4 regions of the Flexivirga aerilata genome follow, and region 2 is predicted to be linked to each of the others. Evidence: riboswitches for the same ligand, from Rfam matches in the RefSeq annotation. Region 2 holds a riboswitch; each other region holds the start of a gene.

Region 1 (5,483 bases), 610 kb from region 2:
CCGTCGGCGCTCGGCACGACCGGCGTCGCCGATGCCGCGTCCGCGACCCAGGACCGGCCGTCCCAGTAGCGCCAGGTCGACCGCTTCCCGATCGTGTCGAAGGTGGTGCGGGCCACGAGCAGTGCGCGGCCGACCGCGCCGGTGCCGCCGGAGCGGGTGCCGTAGACGTAGAGATATCCGCCGTCGGCGAGCATCGCGGTGCCCCAGTTGACCTGCGACTGGTCGGGATTGTCCGGGGTCACGTCGAGAGTGTCGCCGAGCACCGGGGCGCCGCCGGGCCCGACGTCGAACCGGGCGACGCTGAGGCCGAGGTAGCTGAACTCGAGCAGGCCGTGCTTGGTGCCGCGCTGCACCCGCGAGCAGGCGACCAGCACCTGGTCGCCGGCTCCCTGCGGTCGGGCCACCGCCGACGACGGCCAGCACACGCTGCCCGTCGGGCTGTCCGGCATGATCGCGCCGTGCGACGGCGTGACGACCTGCGTGGTGCAGTTGCCGGACGTGATCAGCATCGAGTTGGCCACGAAGCGCGGTCGCTCCCCGACCCGCAGCGTGTCACCGAAGGTCCAGAGCACCCGCCCGTCGCTGAGCGGGACGGTCACGCCGACGTCGCCCGCCTGCCACAGCGGCCGGGTGAAGGTGTGCACCCATTCGTTCCAGCCCTGCACCGTGGTCGGACCCGCGGTCTTGGCTGTGCCGCAACGGGGTTGGAGGGTCACCGCGCCGATGGCGCCCGCGTCGGTGACCGGCCTCGGCGCCCTGCTCGCGCCCGGCCCGGCGCCGCTGGGTGCCGGCGAGCTGCCGCCCCAGCCGCGTTCGGAAAAGCTCGGCGGCGCCGATGCCACCTGCCCCGAGCAGGCCGCGACGCCGAGCAGCGCGGCCGCGACCACGGCCGCGCGAGTTGCCCGGAAGCGGAGCCTTCGCACGGTGCCCACCCTAGTGCGGCGCGGGCAAAGGTGCTGGACAGTCGCTTCGCGCCTGACCAGCACCTTTGCCCGTTGCGCACCTGTTCTATTTCTGACTCAGGGCACTAGGAGACGAGCGGCTCGCGTCATACGGCCTGCGCGAGTGCGGTGGCGAACAACTCCTCCGGGTCGACGTCGAGCCCGCGGCCGGTGAACCACCGGCCGACATTGGTGCAGTCGCGGTGCAGCAGCTCGAAACCGTGCGGGTTGCCGACCACGTCGACGGCCTGCGGCAGGTCGATGACCACCAGGCGATCACCCGCGACCAGCAGGTTGTATGCCGACAGGTCGCCGTGCACCAGACCCGCGGCGGCCAGCCTCACAACCGCCTCGGACAACTGAATCCACAATGATTGCAACAACTCCGGGGTCGGCCGGGCCGCTGCGAGACGCGGCGCCGGCGAGCCGTCGGGTGCGGTGACCAGCTCCATCAGCACCTCGGTGCCGTCGATCTGCACCGGATAGGGCACCGGCAGGCCGGCCTGATGCAGGCGGACCATCGCCTCCCACTCCGCGCGCGCCCACATCCCGGCGGCGACCGCCCGGCCGTGCGCGGTGCCCTTGGCGACCGCTCGCGCGTCGCGCCCTCCCTTGCGCGGCAGCTTGCGCCCCTCGGTGTAGGCGGCGTTGCGGTGGAACGTGCGGTGTCCGCTGTCGCGGTAGCGCTTGGCGGCCATCACGACACTGCGGTCGTCGAGGGGCGCCGACCGCTCCACGAGGAAGACGTCGGCCTCCTTGCCGGTCTTCAGGACTCCGAGCTCGGTGTCGACGGCGGCATCATCGGTGACGAGCCAGTCCGGCCAGGGCTCGGGACCACGGCACAGCGGCTCGCAGTCGCCCCAGGTGGACCAGCGCTGGCCGTCCGCCAGGTCGCCGATCTGCTGATAGGAGAAGGTGAATCGCGGGTCGATCCCGGCGTCGGGGTCAGCCTGGGAGGCGCCCTCGTGTGGTGTGTGCATGGGTGTTGCTCCGATCGGTGCACGGGTGAGCGGCGTGGGTCACGCCGATGACTTTCGTCATGTCACGCTCCTTCCGATCGGCCGGCGACGAGAGCGTCGCCGAGTGGGCCGCCGTCATCGTGCTCGCCGGGTATGCGCGCGAGCAACCGAATTTGTGCCGGGGCAAGGAAATGCCCGGGTACGACGAGCGATTCGTCATACCCGGGCTCCCCCGGTCGGTCAGCTCTTGGCGGCGCGGAAACCCTGCTCGAGGTCGGCGATGATGTCGTCGACGTGCTCGATGCCGACGGCCAGCCGCACCAGGCCCGGGGTCACGCCGGCCGCGAGCCGGTCCTCGTCGGGACCCTGCGAGTGGGTGGTGGACGCCGGGTGGATCGCGAGCGACCGCACGTCGCCGATGTTGGCGACGTGCGAGTGCAGGGTGAGTGCCTCGACGAACTTGCGGCCGGCGTCGACGCCACCGTCGATCTCGAACGACACCACGGCGCCCGAGCCGCGCGGGGTGTATTTCTGTGCCAGCTCGAAGTATTCGTTGTCCGGCAGCGACGCCCAGCGCACCGACTTCACCTGGTCCTGCTGCTGCAGCCACTCGGCGACCTTGCGGGCGTTGTCGATGTGCCGCTCGATGCGCAGGCTCAGGGTCTCGATGCCCTGGGCGAGCAGGAACGCGTTGAACGGCGAGATCGACGCGCCCAGGTCGCGCAGCAGCTGGACGCGCGCCTTGAGGATGAACGCCAGGTTGGCGCCGAGGTCACTGCCGACGCCGAGGTCACGGGCATAGACGAGACCGTGGTAGGACTCCTCCGGGGTGTTGAAGCCGGGGAACTTCTCCGGGTCCTTGCCGAAGTCGAAGTTGCCGCTGTCGACGATCACGCCGCCGATCGAAGTGCCATGTCCGCCAAGGTATTTGGTCGCCGAGTGGATCACGATGTCGGCGCCGTGCTCGATCGGCCGCAGGACGTACGGCGTGGCGACCGTGTTGTCGACGACCAGCGGGACGCCGTGGTCGTGCGCCAGCTTGGCCACGGTCTCGACGTCGAGGATCTCCTGCTTGGGGTTGGCGATCGTCTCGGCGAAGACCAGCTTGGTGTTCGGCCGGAAGGCCGCCTCCCAGCTCGCCGGGTCGGAGGTGTCCTCGACGAACGTCGTCTCGATGCCCAGCTTCGGCAACGTGTGCTTGAGCAGGTTGAACGTCCCGCCATACAGGCTCGGACTGGCGACGATGTGGTCACCGGCCTGCGCGATGTTGAGGAAGGCGAGCGTCTCGGCGGCCTGACCCGACGCCACGAGGAGCGCCCCGACGCCACCCTCGAGGCTGGCGATCCGCTGCTCGACGACGTCGGTCGTCGGGTTCATCAGCCGGGTGTAGATGTTGCCGAATTCCTTGAGCCCGAACAGATTTGCCGCGTGCTCGGTGTCGTTGAAGACGTAGGACGTGGTCTGGTAGATCGGCAACGCCCGCGCACCGGTCGCCGCGTCGGCGGTCTGGCCCGCGTGGATCTGCCGGGTCTCGAAGGACCAGTTGGGGGTGTCGTCGCTCATGGGACGCCTTTCGTGCTCGTTCGCCGAGCAGCGAGGTCACCCGCGCCCGACGGCGGACCCACGGTCGTGATGTCCGCGCTTGCCGGCGGCGATCGGCACCGCCGGCCAGGTCCTCACCCGGGGCACCCCACCGCGACAGGAGGGTTGCCGGCCAGCGAGCCGGGGCTTGGCGCTGGCACTCATGACCTGCGCGCGACATTATCGCGACATGCGCACCATGTCATAACCATCTCTTATTTCGGACGGGCCACCGGGTCCGTGCCGCCGAGCATCATCTGCCCGGCGGGATCGGGGCCGTAGCGACCGTCGAACTCCTCGAACGCCGCCTCCACCTCCTCGTGGACGCGCCGGACCAGGGTGCCGAACTCGCGGTGGGTGACGATGAGGAACTGCCCCTGCCGCATCGCGTCGACGACCTGCTCCCCCACCAGATCCGGGTCGGCGCCGTGCGCGATCACCCCGTCGTTGGCCTCGACCGCCTCCTCGTCGACCTCGGTCCCGAGGAGTGCCGCCTCGGCCTGCGCGGCGTTGCGGTTGATGGCGGTGGCGACGGTGCCGGGCGCGAGGAGCGACACCGTGATGTCGCTCCCGCGCAACTCGTCACGCAACGCCATGGAGAAGCCGACGCTGGCAAACTTCGAGGAGACGTAGGCGCCCACATTGACCATCGGCAGCAGCCCGGCGACCGACGCGGTGTTGAGGATGTGCGCGGCGCCGCCGCGCTCGGTGAACCGCGGCAGGAACGTCGACACCCCGAGGAACTGCCCCTCGACGTTGACCGCGAACACCCAGCGCCACGACTTCAGCGGAGTCTGCTCGATGGCGCCGCCGCCGTTGACCCCCGCATTGTTGATGAGGATCGAGATCGGCCCGACCGCCTGTTCGGCGGCGTCAGCGGCGGCCGTCCAGCCGTCGGCATCGCTGACGTCGAGCTCGACCGCGGTGACCGTGCCGCCCGACGCGGTCAGCTCACGCTCGACCGCCGCCAGGCGCTCCGCGTCGACGTCGGCGAGCGCCACCTTCGCCCCCTGTGCCACCAGTGCGCGAGCGATGCCGAGACCGATGCCCGACGCCGCTCCGGTGACGAATGCCGCTTCTCCTGCAGGCCATGTCATGTGTCCACTCCGCTCCTGATCGAGGTTGGTGGGACCAGGTTGGCGCGGCGGATCAGCGGCCGACACCGCCGAACGCGGCGGATCCGCGCGTGTCAGTCCGCCGGATGCGCGTCGCGGAAGTTGTTGAGCCGCAAGAGCATTGCCGCAGCGGCAAAGCGGATCTTGCCGATCGCGGTGCGCGGGTCATAACCCAGCGACCGGGTCAAAGCCTCGTGGCGGGCCTGCAGCGTCGAGTGATGTATGCCGAGGGTCGTCGCCGCGCGGCGCAGGCTGTCCGCTTCGACCAGCGTCCGGAGGATCTGCAGCGATCGCGGGTCGAGGCGGGCGAGCGCGGTCACGTCCGGGTGCGGCGCCTCGGGGTCGTGGGCCTGGGCGAGGGTCAGCATCGCGCCGAGGTCGGTCGCGTCGACCACCGGATCGGCGGCATCGGCGAGGCCCAGGGCAACCACGGCTCCGGCCCAGGACTCCGGCGCGTGGTCGGCGCGCGCCCAGGGGCCGAGGCCCGCGGGCTCCACGGTCGCCGGGGAGTCGGCGATCTGCAGCGTCGCCCGGATCAACCCGTAGCGTGTCGGCACGACGGCCGAATACCCGGTGGGTGCTTGGGTTTCCGGCCGGGTCGCGATGAGGCGCATCCACGACGACGGGGTGAGTCGCAGCGGTGCGAGAGCGGTGGAGCGCTCGTCGGCAGAGCGGTCGGCGTCGATGACCGTCTCCAGGTGGGCGACCGGGCGATGCCGGGCTTCCACCAGGTCGACCGACACGGCGAGCCGTTCGACGATCATCGCGTCGTTGGCGTGCGGCGCGCCGTGCCGCTCCAGCCACACCGATCCGACCGAGGTGGCCTGCTGCGTCGAGTGCTCTGCTTCCGGGCCGATGTCACGGCCGTCGGGTCCGCGGCGGGTGAC
Region 2 (5,483 bases):
CACGACCTGCAGCCGGTCCTTCGTCACCCCGAAATTGGCTTGTCCCACTTGGTATTTGCCGTTCTGCACCCCGGGCACGATGGTCTGGAAGGTGCCGGTGTCCACCTTCCAGTCGATGCCCAGCTTCCGCGCGACCGCCGCCCGGATGTCGAGGTCGAGGCCGACCTGCTTGCCGCCCTCGATGCCGGCGTGCGGAAGGCTGGCGGTGCCGGTCACCTGGGTGGTGCCCAGCGTGAGCTGGTTGCTGCGCTGGACTTCCTTCGGCAGCAGCGCGCGAGCGGCGCCGTCGACGGCGACCTTGGAGGTCACGTCTGCTGCGGGCACGGCCTTGGCAGCGCCTCCTCCGCCTCCGGCGCCCGCCGAGCTCGTGCTGCTGCCGCAGGCCGCGACCAGGAGGGTCGTCGCAGCGATGGAGGCCGCCGCGACGGCATGGCGAAATCGACTGATATGCATGACAATTGGTCCTCTCGGAGGGGTTAAAGCACCGCGGACAGGAATGCCCGAGCGCGGTCGTTCTCGGTGTGGTCGAGCACTGCGGCCGGCGGCCCCGTCTCGACCACTCGGCCGTGATCGACGAAGACGACCTCGTCGGCGACCTCGCGGGCGAAGCCGATCTCGTGGGTGACCACGATCAGGGTGATGCCGCTGTCGGCGAGGTCCTTGATGACCGCGAGCACCTCGCCGACCAGCTCCGGGTCGAGCGCGCTCGTCGGCTCGTCGAACAAGATGAGGTCGGGATCGACCGCGAGCGCACGGGCGATCGCCACCCGTTGCTGTTGACCGCCGGACAACGCACTGGGATAAGCGTTTTCGCGGCCGGCCAGGCCCACCCGCGCGAGCAACTCACTCGCCCGCCGGCGCGCCTGCTCGGTCGGCACTCCGGCGGCGAGCTGGCCCTCCATGATGTTCTGCGCCGCGGTCTGGTGACCGAAGAGATTGAACTGCTGGAAGACCATGCCGATGCGACTGCGCTGCCGGGCGATCTCCCGCGGCGACCGCTCGCGCAGCCGGTGACCGTCGCGCCGGTAGCCGATGATCTCCCCGCCCACCTCGACGTAGCCGGCGTCCGGTGACTCCAGGTGGTTGATGCACCGCAGCAGGGTGGACTTTCCCGAGCCGGACGGCCCGAGGATGACCGTCACACTGCCCGCCGCCACGTCGAGGTCGATGCCGTGCAACACCTCCTGACCGGCAAAGCTCTTGTGCAGGCTGCGGATTCGCACACTTCCGGCCATGACCTCAGGCCTCCACTCGGAGTCGGCGATGCGAGAGGGGGTGCAGGTTGGACCGCCATACGGCCAGTGCTGAGCGGTGTGCCGATCCGCGTTTGCCGCGCGAGAAGCGGCGCTCCAGACCGAGCTGCAGGACCGACAGCAGGCTGGTCAACAGCAGATACCAGACCGTCGCCACGATGAGCAGCGGGATGACCTTGAAGTTGTCGTTGTAGATCAGCTCGGTGGCGCCGAGCAGATCCTGCACCGCGATCACGCTGACCAGCGAGGTGGCCTTGAGCATGCCGATGAGCAGGTTGCCGGAGGCCGGGATGATCGCCGGCATCGCCTGCGGCAGCACGACCCGGCGGAAGGTCCGCACGCGGGTGAGGCCGAGCGCGTCGGCCGCCTCCGTCTGACCGCGTTCGACCGCCAGGATCCCGCCGCGGACGATCTCGGACGCGAACGCCGCGACGTCGACCGTGAGGGCGACGTATGCCGCGGCGACGGCCGACAGCAGGTGCGTGGTCTGCACCGCGACGAACTCCGGACCGAACGGGATGCCGAGCGAGAGCCGGGGATAGAGGGAGGCGAGTTCGAACCAGAAGAGCAGTTGCACCAGTGGCGGCACCGACCGCACGAACCACACGAAGCCGAAGCTGACCGAACGCAGCACGGTGTTGTCCGACAGGCGAAGGGCCGCGACGCCGATGCCCAGCAGGTAGCCGCTCACCATCACGGCGGCGGTGAGCCACAGCGTGAGCACGAGTCCACGCAGGATCGCCGCACTGAAGAGGTAGTCCCCCACCACGTGCCATTCGAATCGCGGGTTGGTGAGCAGCGTGTTGACCAGCATGGCCAGCAGGACGAGCGCCGCGACGGCGATCACCCACTGCAGCGGCCGACGCCGACCGACCAGGACGGTGTCCCGCAGATCGTCCTCCGGCACGGCCCTCTCGGACCGCACCGACGAGGATGCGGCAGTGACCAGGGGCATGGGTCTCCCTTTCTCGCGCTTATGCGCCCGGAGCCGGGCACATCCGGTGGTCACCTGGAGCACCCCACCGCGGCGGAGGGTTGCCGGACAGCAAGCCAGGGCTTGACGCTGCCTCTCGTCACCTGCGCCGAACATAACCAGTTGTTTTGTCTTACACAAGGTTTGGCTATTCCCTACTCACATGGTGGACATTCGGTGTGCCCGGAGCCGCTATCGTGGGTGGCTACGCCTGCTCACCGGCACCGAGGAAGGAGCGGCAGCGTGCAGATCTCCGCTCGCAGCGATTACGCGATCCGCGCCGCCCTCGAACTCGCCTCCCACTACCCAGAACTCGCCAAGGTCGAGAACATCGCGGCGGAGCAGGAGCTGCCCCGAAAGTTCCTCGAATCGATCCTCGGGCAGCTGCGGCGGGCCGGACTGGTCGAGACCCGTCGCGGCTGTTCCGGCGGATATCTGCTCCGTCGACCGCCCGCCCAGATCTATCTGGGAGAGATCATTCGCGCGGTCGACGGACCGCTCGCCGAGGTGCGGGGGCTGCGCCCGCACGAGACCGAATACGACGGCGTAGCAACGCATTTGCCTGATCTGTGGGTCGCCGTGCGATCCAGCCTTCGCTCCGTCCTCGACACGGTGAGTCTGCAGCAGCTGCTGTCGGGGAACTTCCCTGCGAAGGTCCGCCGACTCAACGAGATCGAGGACGCGTGGCTGCCGCGCTGACCCGCGCGCAATCCCTACCGATCGCGTAGACATTCGACAGATCGACCATCCTGGTCTACGGTCGGCACTGGTCACGAGAGACGACGCGAAGCCCTGGCTGGTCGTCCGGCAACCCTCCGCCGCGGTGGGGTGCTCCAGGTGATGACCCGGCGGCATCACCCGATGCCGCAAGCGCGAATCGTCTTTCACTTCAGCATGATTCGGTGATGACGACGCGACTCCGCACCCGTAGAAGGAAGCGATGTCGATGCCTCACAGCAACCCACTCCACCTCGCAGTCGCCCTCGACGGCGCCGGCGCACACCCCGCCGCCTGGCGCGCGGCCGAAGCCCGTCCCGACCAGCTCTTCACGGCCCGCCACTGGGTAGACGTCGTGCAGGAGGCCGAACGCGGACTGCTCGACTTCGTCACGTTCGAGGACGGCTTGGCGGCCACCGCCGACCACCATGTTCGCCCCTCACATCGCACCGACCTGGTGACCGGCCGACTGGATGCCGAGCTCGTCGCCGCGCGCGTCGCACCGGTCACCGCACGCATCGGCCTGGTGCCGACGGTGGTGGCCCCACTCACCGAGCCGTTTCACATCTCCAAGGCGACGGCGACACTCGACTACGTCAGCGGCGGACGGGCGGGTGTCCGGGTGCGCACGAGCGCCAGCCCGGAGGAGTTCGCCAATGTGGGCCGCCGGTCCGCGCCGGCACTCGTTGCGCAGGTCGGCGGCCGTGCGGCACCCACCGCGGAGGCGACGCGAGAGCTTTTCGGAGAAGTCGCCGACTACATCGAGGTGCTGCGACGCCTGTGGGACAGCTGGGAGGACGACGCCGAGATCCGGGACGTCGCCACGGGACGCTTCGTCGACCGGGATCGCTTGCACTACATCGATTTCGAGGGATCTCACTTCTCGGTCCGCGGGCCGTCGATCACCCCGCGACCGCCGCAGGGCCAGCCATTGGTTGCCGTCCTCGCGCACCAGCGGGACGGGCTGGAGCTGATCGGCCGCACCGCCGACATCGGACTGATCGCACCGGGCGACGAGGCCGCGGCGCGCGCGGACGTCTCCGTCATACGCAGTGCCGCCGTCGATGCCGGGCGTGACCCGGAGAGCGTCTCGGTGCTCGCCGACCTGGTGGTCTTCCTCGACGACACCGCACCCGCAGCCCGCGCCCGCAAGGACCTGCTCGACGACTGGCACGGGGAGGAGTTCGCCAGCGACGCGAGCGTCTTCGTCGGCACCGCGGAGCAACTCGCCGAGCACCTGGTCACCTGGCAGGAGTCCGGAGTCGACGGATTCCGGCTCCGGCCCGCGACGGTGCCACACGACCTCACGCAGATCACCCAGCAATTGGTGCCCGCGCTCCAGCGACTCGGCGCGTTCCGTGCGCACTACACAGCCGACACCCTGCGGGGCCACTTCGGGCTCGACCGGCCCGTCAGTCGCTACGCGATCGCGTGAGGAGCAGCCGAATGTCCAAGAAAACAAAGCAGATTCACCTTGCTGCCCACTTTCCCGGAGTCAACAACACCACCGTCTGGAGCGACCCTGCCGCCGGCAGCCACATCGAGTTCGAGTCGTTCCGTCACTTCGCCCGGACCGCCGAGCGGGGCAAGTTCGACTTCCTCTTCCTCGCCGAGGGGCTCCGGCTGCGCGAGCAGCGCGGGCAGATCTACGACCTGGACGTGGTGGGCAGACCCGACACCTTCTCGGTGCTCGCGGCCCTGGCCGCGGTCACCGACCACCTCGGCCTGACGGGCACGATCAACTCGACCTTCAACGAGCCCTACGAGGTGGCGCGGCAATTCGCCACGCTCGACCATCTCTCCGGCGGGCGCGCGGCGTGGAACGTCGTCACCTCGTGGGACGCCTTCACCGGCGAGAACTTCCGCCGCGGCGGTTACCTGCGCCAGGAGGATCGCTACGCGCGGGCCAAGGCATTCCTCGAGACCGCGACAGAGCTGTGGGACACCTGGGCCGCCGACGACCTCGTCGCGGACAAGGCGGCCGGCACGTTCGTGCGGCGCCCGGACGTCGGCAGCTACGCCCATCGCGACGAACACTTCGACATCGCAGGGCAGTTCAACGTGCCACGATCCCCGCAAGGTCGGCCGGTCATCTTCCAGGCCGGGGACTCCGACGAGGGCCGCGAGTTCGCCGCCGCGCGTGCCGACGCGATCTTCAGCAGGCACAGCACGCTGGAGGCGGGTCAAGCCTTCTATGCCGACGTGAAGCGGCGGCTGCCCGCCCACGGCCGCACCCGGGACGACCTGCTCATCCTGCCGGCGGCCACCTTCGTGCTCGGCGACTCGGACGCCGAGGCACGCGACCTCGCCGCCGAGGTGCGGCGCCAGCAGGTGAGCGGCGCGACCGCCATCAACTTCCTGGAGCAGCTCTGGAATCGAGACCTCTCGGCATACGACCCCGACGGGCCGCTGCCCGACGTCGACCCGCTGCCCGGGGAGAACACCGTCGCGCAGGGACGGGCCAGCGTGCGCCGCCACGAGGATGTCCTGCAGACAGCGCGCGACTGGCGCGAGAGAGCAGCCGCCGGTGGCCTGTCGAT
Region 3 (5,483 bases), 630 kb from region 2:
CGAGTTCGACCGGCACCCGCACCGAGTTGCCCCACTCGGTCCACGACCCGTCGTAGTTGCGCACCTGCGGGAAGCCGAGCAGGTGGCTGAGCACGAACCAGGTGTGCGAGGAGCGCTCGCCGATGCGGCAGTAGACGATCACGTCGTCGTCGGTCGCGAGGCCCTGCTCCTCCTGGTAGAGCTGCTCGAGCTCCGCGCGCGACCGGAAGCGGCCGTCCTCGCGCACCGCACGGGCCCAGGGCACCGACTTCGCGCCGGGGATGTGGCCGCCGCGGATCGCGCCCTCCTGCGGGTAGTCGGGCATGTGCAACAGCTCACCGCTGAACTCGCCGGGGGAGCGGACGTCGACCATCGGGCGGCCGAGGTGGGCCAGCACGTCGGCGCGGAAGGCGCGCACCGGTCCGTCGGACCGCTCGATCACCGGGTAGTCCGACGGCTCCGCCGTGGGCACGTCCTGCGTCATCGGCCGCTGCTCGGCCTGCCACGCGGCGCGGCCGCCGTCGAGCAGCCGCACGTCCGGGTGCCCGAAGAGCGTCATCACCCACAGCGCGTATGCCGCCCACCAGTTGGACTTGTCGCCGTAGATCACCACCGTGGTGTCGCGGCCGATCCCGCGCTCGGACATCACCTTGGCGAAGATGCCGCCGTCGACGAAGTCGCGGGTGACCGGGTCGTTGAGGTCGGTGTGCCAGTCGAGCTTGAAACTGCCCGGGATGTGGCCGGTGTCGTAGAGCAGCACGTCCTCGTCGGACTCCAGGACCACCAGGTCCTTGGTGCCGGAGTCGAGCTGCTCGGCGAGCCACTCGGTGGTCACCAGGCGCTCGGGGTGGGCGAACTCGGCGAGTTGGGGGCTGGGATCAGCTGGCAGCGACATGTTTCCCACGGTACCCAGCGGGCGAGGCGCCCAAGCATCCCCTCGGTGCCCGTCTCACCAGACGGCCCCGTCATACCTGATCGAGGGGCGGGTGGCGGCTCGCCCGCAGAGGTGATTTCGCCGCCGCGCCCGGCTGACATGATGGGCCCATGTTCGGTTCGAAGAAAAGCCAGCAGCCCGCGCCGTTGGACAAGGGTCCGCTCGGCGGCACCGCCCTCAGCCTCGCGCAACACCTGCTGACCGTCGGGATCGACGGCAAGGCGGGCTTCGACAGTGCCGAGGAGATCGCCCAGGCGGCGCTGCGCGACCACCCGGGTGACCCCGAGCGCGCGGTCGACGCGATCGTCTCCCAGCACCGCAAGCTCGCCGGTGCCGCCGGCTTCGTCACCGGTCTCGGCGGGTTCGTCACGATGATCGTCGCGCTGCCGGCCAACGTGCTCGGCTTCTACGTGCTGTCCACCCGGATGGCGGCCGCGATCGCTGCCGTCCGCGGCTACAACCTGCGCGACGAGACCACTCGCACGGCGCTGCTGCTCACGCTGGTCGGCGCGGACTCCGACGACCTGCTCAAGAAGGCCGGCGTGGTCAGCACCGGTCGCCTCGCCAACCTCGCGACGAGGCAGCTGCCGCCGACCGCGCTGATGGTCGTCAACAAGGCCGTCGGCTTCCGGCTCATCAGCCAGGTCAGCGACAAGCTCCTCACCAAGCTCGGCAAGGGCATCCCGTTCGCCGGCGGCGTCATCGGCGCGGGCATCGACGCCTTCCTCATCACGCGCACCGCGAAGGTCGCCAAGAAGGAGTTCCCGCCGGCCGCGCGGGTGCTGCAGCAGGGCAGCTGAGATGGCCGCCCCTGCCCTGCGCTGGGCATCGCTGCGGCGCGTCGGACGAGCCCTGCAGGAGGTCAGCCGGCCGGGTGGGCCGAGCGTCGCTACCCGTCTCGCCGCGTTGCCGCGTATGACGAAGGCGGTCGCCAAAGGCGAGTATTCGCAGGTGAGTCCGGCGCATCTGGCCCTCGTGGCGGCGGCTGCGGCATACGTCGCCTCACCGGTGGATCTGCTGCCTGAGGCGCTGCTCGGCGTCATCGGCTTCGCCGACGACGCCCTGGTGCTCAGCTGGCTCGCGACGACGCTGGTCGAGGACACCGACGCCTTCCTCGCGTGGGAGCAGGCGCGGCGCAGCACCATCAAGGGCGAACGCCTGCGCTGAGCGCGTTCCACATCCTCCGGCGTGGGCGGGCTTCGTCCACAGCTGCCGGGTTTCGGGCTGTCGAGCGGCCGCGGTCCGGCAGAGGCTGCCGGCATGAGCACTTTGCACGGTGTCGGCGACGTCGTCGCCTATCTGCCCTACGAGCTGGGTTTCACCCCGCACGACTCGGTCGTGCTGATCGCGACGCACCATGGTCGCCTGCAGGTCATTGCGCGGCTCGACGTGCCGCCGGACGAGCACGCGACCGTCGCCGCGGTGCACCTGTTGCAACCGGTCGAGCAGCTGCCGGTCGACGACGTCATCGCGGTGGTGTACGACGCCGGTAGCGCCGCGGACCGATTCGTCGCCGCGATTCGTCGCCGTCTGCGACATCGGGGAGTCGTGCTGTCCCACGTGATCCACGCCCGGGACAACCGATGGTGGGCAGCCGCCTGCAGCTGCGGCGGGTGTCCTCGGGAGTGGACCGCACCGTCGGCGGAGGGTGACGTCGACGCGATCGCCGAGCGGGTGCTGCGCGGAGTGGCACCGGTCGCCGACCGAGAGGCGCTGGCCGGGGAGCTCGACCAGCGGTATCCGGAGGTCGCGGTGGCGGTGTGGGCGGAACTCGACCGGCTCGAACGGCTCGGGCGGCTCGAATCGCTCGAACAGCTCGCTGGGGAAGCCGGTCCGCGGGTCGGGTCCGAAGCCGCGACCGATGCGCTGGCCCGGGTGCTGATCGACGAGGGTTGCCCGGTGTCGCGGCTGCCGGTCGGGGTGCTCGCCGTCGCCACCGGCCTGATCCGGCAGCAGCCGGTGCGGGACGCCGTACTGGCCTGGCTGATGCCGGACCTGCTCGATCCCGGCTTGCGCCCACTCTGGCCGTCGTTGCAGGACCGGCTGGGTCCCTCGCCGACGGCGCGTTGCCCCGACGAGTTGTTCGGTGACCGGGCCCGCACGATCGCCGGCCGACTCAAGGAGTGGGTGCAGTGCCTGCCGCCCGAGGGCGCGGTCCCGGTCCTGCTGCTGGTTGCCGGGCTGCACTGGGCGATGGGCACGGGCGCGGTCACCGTGATGGCACTCGAGCGAGTGTTGCGGGCCGACCCGGATTGCCAGCTGGCGCAGCTGTTCGACGCCGCCGTGCAGGAGGGTTTGCGTCCCAGCCGGCGAGAGGATCGCCGTCCGGCGTAGGAGGCGAGGACCTGACCTTGCTACCGTCGTAACCGTCATGAGTCCCAGCGCTCGCTGACTCCCGCGCAGGTGCGGCGATCGGCGAGCACAGCCCCGGCTGGCTGGGCGGCAACCCTCCACCGCGGTGGGGTGCCCCGGGTGAGGACAAGGTCGACCGCGCAGTGCGGCCGGCAAGCGCGGGGCCCCCTTTTTAAAGACCGGCCCCCGGGGTTCGAGGAGTGGTCCGGTGACCGTCACGCACAGCCGATGGGCGACGTCCGCCTCCCCAGTGGAGTGGTGTGCTCCGCCGCCGGATGCCAACCCGGCCTGCCGGGCGATCCGTCTGCGGGACGTGCCGCTCGAGACCGGTGTGCTGCCCGAGGTCGTGGTCACCTTCCAGACCTGGGGTCGGCTCGCGCCCGACGCCGGCAACGCCGTGCTCGTCGAGCACGCGCTGACCGGCGACTCGCACGTGGTCGGCGACGCCGGACCCGGCCAGCCGACCGCCGGCTGGTGGCCCGGGCTCATCGGGCCGGGGGAGCCGCTCGACACGCGCTCGCTCTTCGTGGTCGCGGTCAACGTGCTCGGCGGCTGCCGCGGCACGACCGGCCCGGGGTCGATCGCTCCGGACGGCCGCCACTGGGGGTCGCGGTTCCCGCACACCACGATTCGCGACCAGGTGCTGGTCGAGGCGGCCGTCGCCGACGCGCTCGGCATCGACGCGTGGTTGCTCGTGCTCGGCGGGTCGATGGGCGGCATGCGCGCGGTCGAATGGGTCGCCGGATATCCCGATCGCACCGACGCCGCGCTCGTCATCGCCAGCACCGCCCGTGCCTGCGCCGACCAGATCGCCTGGGGGCAGGCGCAGACGCTCGCCATCACCGGCGACCCCGCCTATGCCGGCGGCGACTACTACGGCACCGGACGCACCCCCGCGACCGGGCTCGGTCTGGCCCGGCGCATCGCGCACGCCACCTACCGCAGCGCCGCCGAACTCAACGGCCGGTTCGGCAGCGAGCCGCAGCTCGGCGAAGACCCGCTGGAGGGCGGCCGCTTCGCCGTGGAGAGCTACCTGGACCACCAGGCCGGCAAACTCGTCGCCCGGTTCGACGCCGGTGCCTATGTGCAACTCACCCGGGCCATGGCGACCCACGACGTCACCCGCGGTCGCGGCACCCTGTCGGACGTGCTCGGCTCCTACCGCGGGTTGCTGCGGGTGGCGGCGGTCGATTCGGACCGGCTCTTCCCGGTGCCGCTGTCGGAGGAGATGGCTGCGGCATACGGCGACGAGCCGGTGCGACTCATGCGATCGGACCACGGTCACGACGGGTTCCTGGTCGAGACCGACCAGGTGCGCGCGCTGGTGCGCGAGACCGTCGCCGACATCTGGGCGCGGCGGCACCGGCGGCTGGGCGTCGGCTGACCGGGCCCCTCGTGGCGGCTCCGGCACATCGACCGCGGACGCGACCTGCGGCGGGGCGCGCGTCCGGGTAGCGTCGGGGTAGCGTCGACTCAGGTCACGGCACACGGGCCCCCGCGCCCGACGTGCCTTCGCCGACCGACGACCGTGAGAGAGGTGATGGTGCGGTGGCAGTCGTGGTGGGATACGTGCCGACCAAGGAGGGCGCTGCGGCGTTACGCCGGGCGGCCGCGGAGGCGTCGGTCCGGCAGACCCCGCTGATCGTGCTGGACTCCGCACACTCCGAGGGCGACGACCAGGCGGACGATGCCCGCAAGCAGCTGGCCGGCCTCGGCGAGCTCGATGTCAGCTATGAGGTGCGCACCGTCCCGAACGGCGAGGACGCCACCGAGGAACTCCTGCGGATCGCCGAGGACGAGTCGGCCGATCTGCTGGTGATCGGGCTGCGTCGCCGCACCCCGGTCGGCAAGCTGATCCTCGGCACCAACGCCCAGCGCATCCTGCTCGACTCCGCGTGCCCGGTGCTGGCTGTCAAACCGTCCGCGGAATAGCAGTCGCCGCCTCGGCGTTGTCCGGGTGTCGAGCCGAATCGGTGGTGAGCAGAACGCTTTTCGGTGTGCGCACCCGCGCGGAACAACCCGTCCGACCCGCAGGAGAGCAGGTCGATGGGTCGGTCCGTGCCCCGGCTCGTTTTATAATGGTGTCGAAGCACTCGCGAGTGAGGCTCGAACGAGACTCATCGAAGCGCTCGAAGCAGCACTCGCGGCGTTGCCCGGAAACCCCAACCTCGGTAGCCGTCATCCCCGGACGGCGACGTCGTGATGCCAGCACGACCCG
Region 4 (5,483 bases), 160 kb from region 2:
CGCGGGCGGCGGCGGGACTGGATCGGCTGCGCGTGGACGTGCACGACGAGGCGCTTGCCGTCCCGCGGGAGATCCTCACTCGCCTGGGCAGGATGCGCATCCCGATGGAGGTCAGCGCGATCGGCACGTCCGAGCAGGACCGACTGCTCCTGTCGGGCGAGCTCGACCTGGCGCTCGGCGGCCGTCGTCGGACGCCACTCCCGACGCCACTTCCGACGGCGCTGGTCGAGACGCACCTGGTCGACGAACCGTTGGGTGTCGCCTTCGCGCGGGATCACCCCGCCGCGAGTGCGGAAGCGGTCGACCTGGCAGCGCTGCGCGACGAAGCCTTCTACCTGCCGCGCCGCAGCTTCTCTCCGGACTGGAACGACCTGGTCGAAACCCTGTGCCACGACGCAGGATTCAGCCCGCGCATCGCGGATATCGCGACGGAGTCGACACGGTTGCCGATGTCACTGGTGGCCGCCGGTCGATGCGTCGCGGTCAGTCTGCTGTCGACCCCGGTGCCGTCGACGGTGGCACTGGTGCCGCTGCAGGGTGTCGCCGACTTCGAGTGGACCGTGCGCCATCGCCGCGACGCGCGGCATACGGTCTATGACGCGGTCGCGGCGATGGGCGGGTGATGCCGCTGCCGGGCGGGCAGCTAACGGACAGTCAGGTACCGGGCTGTCAGCGGCGCAATGCCTTGCGGGCCAACGCATTTCCGCTGAACTGCGCCAGCTGCACCAGCACGATGATCGCGGCGACGGCGACCCAGGTGACGGCCCAGTCGAAGCGGTGGTAGCCGTAGGTGATCGCGAAGTCGCCGAGCCCGCCGCCGCCGACGGCGCCGGCGATCGCGGTCATGTCGACCACGGCGACGAAGACGAACGTGTAGCCGAGGATCAGCGGACCGAGTGCCTCGGGCACCAGCACCGACCGGACGATTCGCCAGGGGGAGGCGCCCATGGCCTCGGCTGCCTCGATGATACCGGGATCGACTGAAACCAAAGACTGTTCGACGATGCGGGAGACGCCGAAGGTTGCCGCGATGACCAGTGGGAAGGTTGCAGCGGTGGTGCCGATCGTGGTGCCCATCGCGCGCAACGTCAGCGGTGCGATCGCCGTCACGAAGATGATGAACGGGATCGGCCGGACGATGTTGACCAGCACGTTGAGCACGGTGTTGACCGCGCGGTTCTCCAGCAGGCCGCCGGCCCGGGTGGTGAACAGCGCGACCCCGAGCAGCAGCCCGAGCAGGCCGCCGAGCGCGATGGTCACGACCGCCATGACGAGCGTCTGCCAGATCGCGGTCTGGAAGGTCGGCCACAGGGTGGACCAGTCGGCGGTCATCAGGAGATCACCTCCGCCGTGCCGATGCCACGCAGCGACCCGATGGTCGCCTCGACGGCCTCCGGTGCGCCGGTGAGCGCCAGCGTGAAGCTGCCGAGCGTCTCGGCCTTCAGCTCGGTCACCCCGCCACGCAGGATCTCGAAGTCGACCCCGTGCTCGCGCGCGGCCGCACTCAGGGTGCGGCCGAGTCGCCGCTCGTCACCGACGACGACCGACACGAGCGTGCCCTGCAGATCCTGCGGAAGGTGTTGTCGCAGAGTCTCGTTCGTGCTCGTCCCGGTTGCGGCGGCGAGGAAGCGCTGGGTCGTGGGTGTCTGCGGCGCTCCCAGCACGTCGCGCACCGTCCCGGTCTCGACGACCCGCCCCGCGTCGAGCACGGCGACCCGGTCGGCGATGGAGCGGACGACCTCGAGCTCGTGGGTGATGACCACGATCGAGATCCCGAGCTCCTCGTTGACCCGGCGCAACAATCCCAACACGTCGCGGGTCGTCTCCGGGTCGAGAGCGGATGTGGACTCGTCGGCCAGCAGGAGATCGGGCTGGGTGGCGAGCGCCCTGGCGATGCCGACCCGCTGCTTCTGCCCGCCGGAAAGCTCCTCGGGATAGGACCACGCCTTGTCCAGAAGCCCTACGAAGGACAGCAATTGGGCCACCCGGTCCTCCCGCTCCGCGCGGTCCAGGCCGGCGAGTTCGAGCGGATAGGAGACGTTGCCCACGACCGTGCGCGACCGCATCAGGTTGAACTGCTGGAAGACCATCCCGATCCGTCGGCGCACCTCGCGCAGCGGTTTGCCCGAGAGGGCGGTGATGTCGGTGCCGTCGACGGTCACCGTGCCCGAGGTGGCGCGCTCCAGCCCGTTGAGCAGGCGCACGAGGGTGCTCTTGCCGGCGCCGGAGTAGCCGATCACCGCGAAGATCTCCCCGCGCGGGATGTCGAGAGTCACGTCCTCCAGGGCGGTGTGCGCGGAGTCGCCGCGACCGAAAACCTTGGAAACCTTGTCGATCCGGGCGATCAGCTGATCCGAGGATGCGCCTTCGGTGGAGGGTGCGGTCAGGGTCGAGGCGCTCATGACGATGCCTCGACGGTCTTCTGCAGCCCGGCCAGGATCTTCTGCAGGTCGGCCGCGGGCTTCACCACCGACACGCTGGTGCCCTTGCTTTCGGCGATCACCTGCTTCTGCACGCGCGGGTCCTGATAGAGCTTGACCACTTCGGCGTAGGTCGGGTTGTCCTTGTCCTGCGCGCGGGCGACGATCACGTTGATGTAGGGCTCGGACTGCGCCGACTTGGGGTCGTCGGAGAAGAGTGCCTTGCTCGGGTCGAGCTTGCCGTCGAGGGCGAAGTTGTTGTTGACGACCGCCCCGTCGACCGACGACAGCGAGGTCACCGTCTGCGCGGCGTCGACCGGTGTGACCGACACCTTTGAGGCGCTCTTGTCGATGTCGGCCGGGGTCGACAGCACGTTGCCGCCGTTCTTGAGTTTCAGCAGGCCGGCCGACTGCAGCACCAGCAGCGCCCGCGCCTGGTTGGTCGGATCGTTCGGGATCGCGACCTTGCCGCCGGCCGGAATCTGCTGCAGCTTCTGGTATTTCGAGGAGTAGAGGCTGAGCGGCACGACATACGTTGAACCGATCGGTGTCAGCGACTGGTGTGACGACACGTTGTAGTTGGCCAGGAAGACCAGGTGCTGGAAGAGGTTGAGGTCGAGTTGACCTTGCGCCAGCGCAGGGTTGGCCTGCGTGTAGTCCTGGAAGTTGACCGTCTTGATGCGGATGCCGTTGTCGCGGGCGAGCTGCTTGAACGTCGTCCAGTAGTCCTGGTCGGCATCGGTGACACCGATCGTCACGGTGCGCAGCGACTCACCCGAGCCGCTCGGCGCCGTGCCGCGGCCGGCGGCGAAGCCGCCCACGCCGCCGACGACGAGCCCGAGCACCGCGAGGCCGGCGACGGTGCGCCGGCTCGTCCCGCTGCGTGGGCGCGGGGGCAGTTGCGGACGGTTCGGGTCGTCCTGACCGACGCTCCCTGGTGTTTCGAACATCGTTGTCATCCCTCATGTTTCGTGTATGACGGGACGGCACGCACGAAACGCACCGCGCGCAGGATTGCTGCGCGCCGTGCGGTAGCCGGGAGCTGCCGTGCTTGCCGTTACGGCCTAGTCATCACCTGGAGCACCCCGCCACGTGCGTGAGGGTTGCCGTCCAACCAGCCAGGGCTTCGCGTTGGATCTCGTGACTGCTCAAAACATAAGGCGACGTTACGGGATAAGTCAAAATGCGTAACGTTGCTAACGGGTTGTGATCCGACTCACACCGGCGTTGGTTCGGTCGCCTCGCCACTGTGACGGGTCGCCGGCGTGGCGTGACGTGACCGCAAGCCGAGGGCCAATCCCGTTGCCACCACTGCGACTCCGGCCCAGACGCCGATGCCGGGGAAGGGGTGCCCGAGTGAAACGCCCGTCATCGCCGCGGCCACCGGTGCGATCCCGGTGAGCAGCCCGGCGCGAGCGGCGCCGAGGCTCGCGACGCAGCCGTACCAGAGCACGAACGCCCCGGCCGTCACGAACACCGCGAGGAAGGCGGTCGCCGCGAGTGCAGTCGCGTCGAGCCGCAGGACGGCGCGCGGCCCCTCGCGCCATACGCCGGGAAGTGCGAAGCCGGCCGCAGCCAGCCAGGTCGTGTGCACGGAGACCCCGAACGGCGAGTGCCGTGCGAAGAGCGGCATTGCCAACAGGGTGAAGCCCGCTTCGCAGGCGAACACGACGACCGCCCAGACCAGTCCGACCGCGTCGCTGCGACCGAAGCCCTCGACGAGCGCTGCGCCCAGCGTGACGACGGCCGCCGCGAGCACTGCCCGGGCGGTCGGCGACGATCCTTCGAGCAGTGGACCGACCGCCGCGAGCACCACCGGCACACACGCAACCGCGACCCCGAGCACGGCCGGCTCGGCGTGCTCGCCGCCGACGATCAGCGCGACGTTGAAGAGGATCAGTCCGCAGCCGGTGACCCCGGCCAGCCACAGCCACTCGACACCGCGCGGCCGCTGGATCCGTCGGCCGGTGAGTGCGCAGAGTGCCACCAGCAGGGCGGCGGCCACGGCATACCGCAACGCCTGGACGGTGAGGAAGGGCGCCCGCGACAGCCCGGCGCTGACCGCGACGCTGCCCCCGACGAACGACATCGCCAGCGCGCCACCGACTCCGGCTCGACCTGTTCGGCTCATGACAGTGACCATGACGATGACGATGACAGGCGTTTTGGACCTCTTGAAGGACCAATTCAACCTCGCCATAGTGGACCAATGACCGGTGCCGACTTCCTGCAGCTCGATCCGTCGCGGGCGCCGGCGCGCGGGGTCACCGAATGGCTGACCGGTCAACTGCGCGGCGCGATCGCCGACGGGCGGCTGTCGCCCGGAGCCCGGTTGCCCGCCACCCGCGAACTCGCGGCGGACCTGCGGATCGCGCGCGGCGCCGTCGTCGAGGCCTACCAGCGTCTCCGCGAGGAAGGGCTGGTCGACGGGCGCACCCGGGCCGGGACGACGGTGCGCTCGGCGCCGGCCCGGCCGCAGCGCGCGGGCCGGCGCAGCGCGGCCGTGACCACGCCGACATCGCCGCATCCTGGGGCGGCGCCGAGCGGCATACGGCTCGACCTCTATCCGGGGTTGCCCGATCTCACCGACTTCCCACGCGCCGCGTGGTTGCGACACGAGCGAGCAGTGCTGACCGAGACACCTGCTGCCGAGCTCGGGTATGGCGACCCGCGCGGTCACCCGGTGCTGCGCGCCGAGCTCGCCGCGTGGCTCTCGCGCACGCGCGGACTACGCGTCGGTGCGGACGGGATCATCGTGGTCACCGGCGTGGCGCAGTCACTCGCACTGCTGGGTCAGCAGCTCGTCAGAGACGGGAAAAACATTGTTGCAGTGGAGGATCCGGGATCAGCGGGCGCCGTCCAGCAGCTGGAGCACTGGGGCGTGCACGCCCGCCCGGTCCCGGTCGACGCGGACGGCCTGGTCGTGGAGCGCCTGGCGTCGACACGCGCCCGGAGTGTGTTCGTGACACCGGCGCACCAGTTCCCGACCGGTGTCGTGCTGAGTGCCGCACGGCGCCGCGACCTGGTGGAGTGGGCCGGTCGCGGCCGGCTGATCATCGAGGA

Evidence for each region. Region 2 has a riboswitch for S-adenosylmethionine ahead of HJ588_RS07260 (amino acid ABC transporter permease). Riboswitches for the same ligand answer to the same signal wherever they lie in the genome.
Region 1: it holds a riboswitch for S-adenosylmethionine, as region 2 does, so the genes downstream of both, HJ588_RS10040 (bifunctional o-acetylhomoserine/o-acetylserine sulfhydrylase) here and HJ588_RS07260 (amino acid ABC transporter permease) in region 2, are expected to answer to the same signal.
Region 3: it holds a riboswitch for S-adenosylmethionine, as region 2 does, so the genes downstream of both, metX (homoserine O-acetyltransferase MetX) here and HJ588_RS07260 (amino acid ABC transporter permease) in region 2, are expected to answer to the same signal.
Region 4: it holds a riboswitch for S-adenosylmethionine, as region 2 does, so the genes downstream of both, HJ588_RS06420 (MetQ/NlpA family ABC transporter substrate-binding protein) here and HJ588_RS07260 (amino acid ABC transporter permease) in region 2, are expected to answer to the same signal.

What each region holds. Positions count from the first base shown of each region.
Region 1 covers NZ_JABENB010000001.1:2,130,342-2,135,824, reverse strand. Annotated here, with positions in the region: gene HJ588_RS20000 (DUF4185 domain-containing protein) at 1-923, opposite strand, end outside; gene HJ588_RS10045 (serine protein kinase RIO) at 1,049-1,921, opposite strand; gene HJ588_RS10040 (bifunctional o-acetylhomoserine/o-acetylserine sulfhydrylase) at 2,141-3,463, opposite strand; SAM riboswitch class IV at 3,534-3,650, opposite strand; gene HJ588_RS10035 (SDR family NAD(P)-dependent oxidoreductase) at 3,697-4,578, opposite strand; gene HJ588_RS10030 (CdaR family protein) at 4,671-5,483, opposite strand, start outside.
Region 2 covers NZ_JABENB010000001.1:1,516,797-1,522,279, reverse strand. Annotated here, with positions in the region: gene HJ588_RS07270 (transporter substrate-binding domain-containing protein) at 1-453, opposite strand, end outside; gene HJ588_RS07265 (amino acid ABC transporter ATP-binding protein) at 477-1,235, opposite strand; gene HJ588_RS07260 (amino acid ABC transporter permease) at 1,240-2,208, opposite strand; SAM riboswitch class IV at 2,219-2,331, opposite strand; gene HJ588_RS07255 (RrF2 family transcriptional regulator) at 2,470-2,925, shown strand; SAM riboswitch class IV at 2,995-3,105, shown strand; gene HJ588_RS07250 (LLM class flavin-dependent oxidoreductase) at 3,173-4,378, shown strand; gene HJ588_RS07245 (NtaA/DmoA family FMN-dependent monooxygenase) at 4,390-5,483, shown strand, end outside.
Region 3 covers NZ_JABENB010000001.1:2,145,250-2,150,732, forward strand. Annotated here, with positions in the region: gene HJ588_RS10080 (sulfurtransferase) at 1-874, opposite strand, end outside; gene HJ588_RS10085 (EcsC family protein) at 1,024-1,713, shown strand; gene HJ588_RS10090 (YkvA family protein) at 1,715-2,080, shown strand; gene HJ588_RS10095 (DUF4192 domain-containing protein) at 2,174-3,247, shown strand; SAM riboswitch class IV at 3,281-3,430, shown strand; gene metX (homoserine O-acetyltransferase MetX) at 3,474-4,649, shown strand; gene HJ588_RS10105 (universal stress protein) at 4,814-5,197, shown strand.
Region 4 covers NZ_JABENB010000001.1:1,352,151-1,357,633, forward strand. Annotated here, with positions in the region: gene HJ588_RS06405 (LysR family transcriptional regulator) at 1-623, shown strand, start outside; gene HJ588_RS06410 (methionine ABC transporter permease) at 670-1,332, opposite strand; gene HJ588_RS06415 (methionine ABC transporter ATP-binding protein) at 1,332-2,402, opposite strand; gene HJ588_RS06420 (MetQ/NlpA family ABC transporter substrate-binding protein) at 2,399-3,370, opposite strand; SAM riboswitch class IV at 3,463-3,566, opposite strand; gene HJ588_RS06425 (DMT family transporter) at 3,637-4,551, opposite strand; gene pdxR (MocR-like pyridoxine biosynthesis transcription factor PdxR) at 4,630-5,483, shown strand, end outside.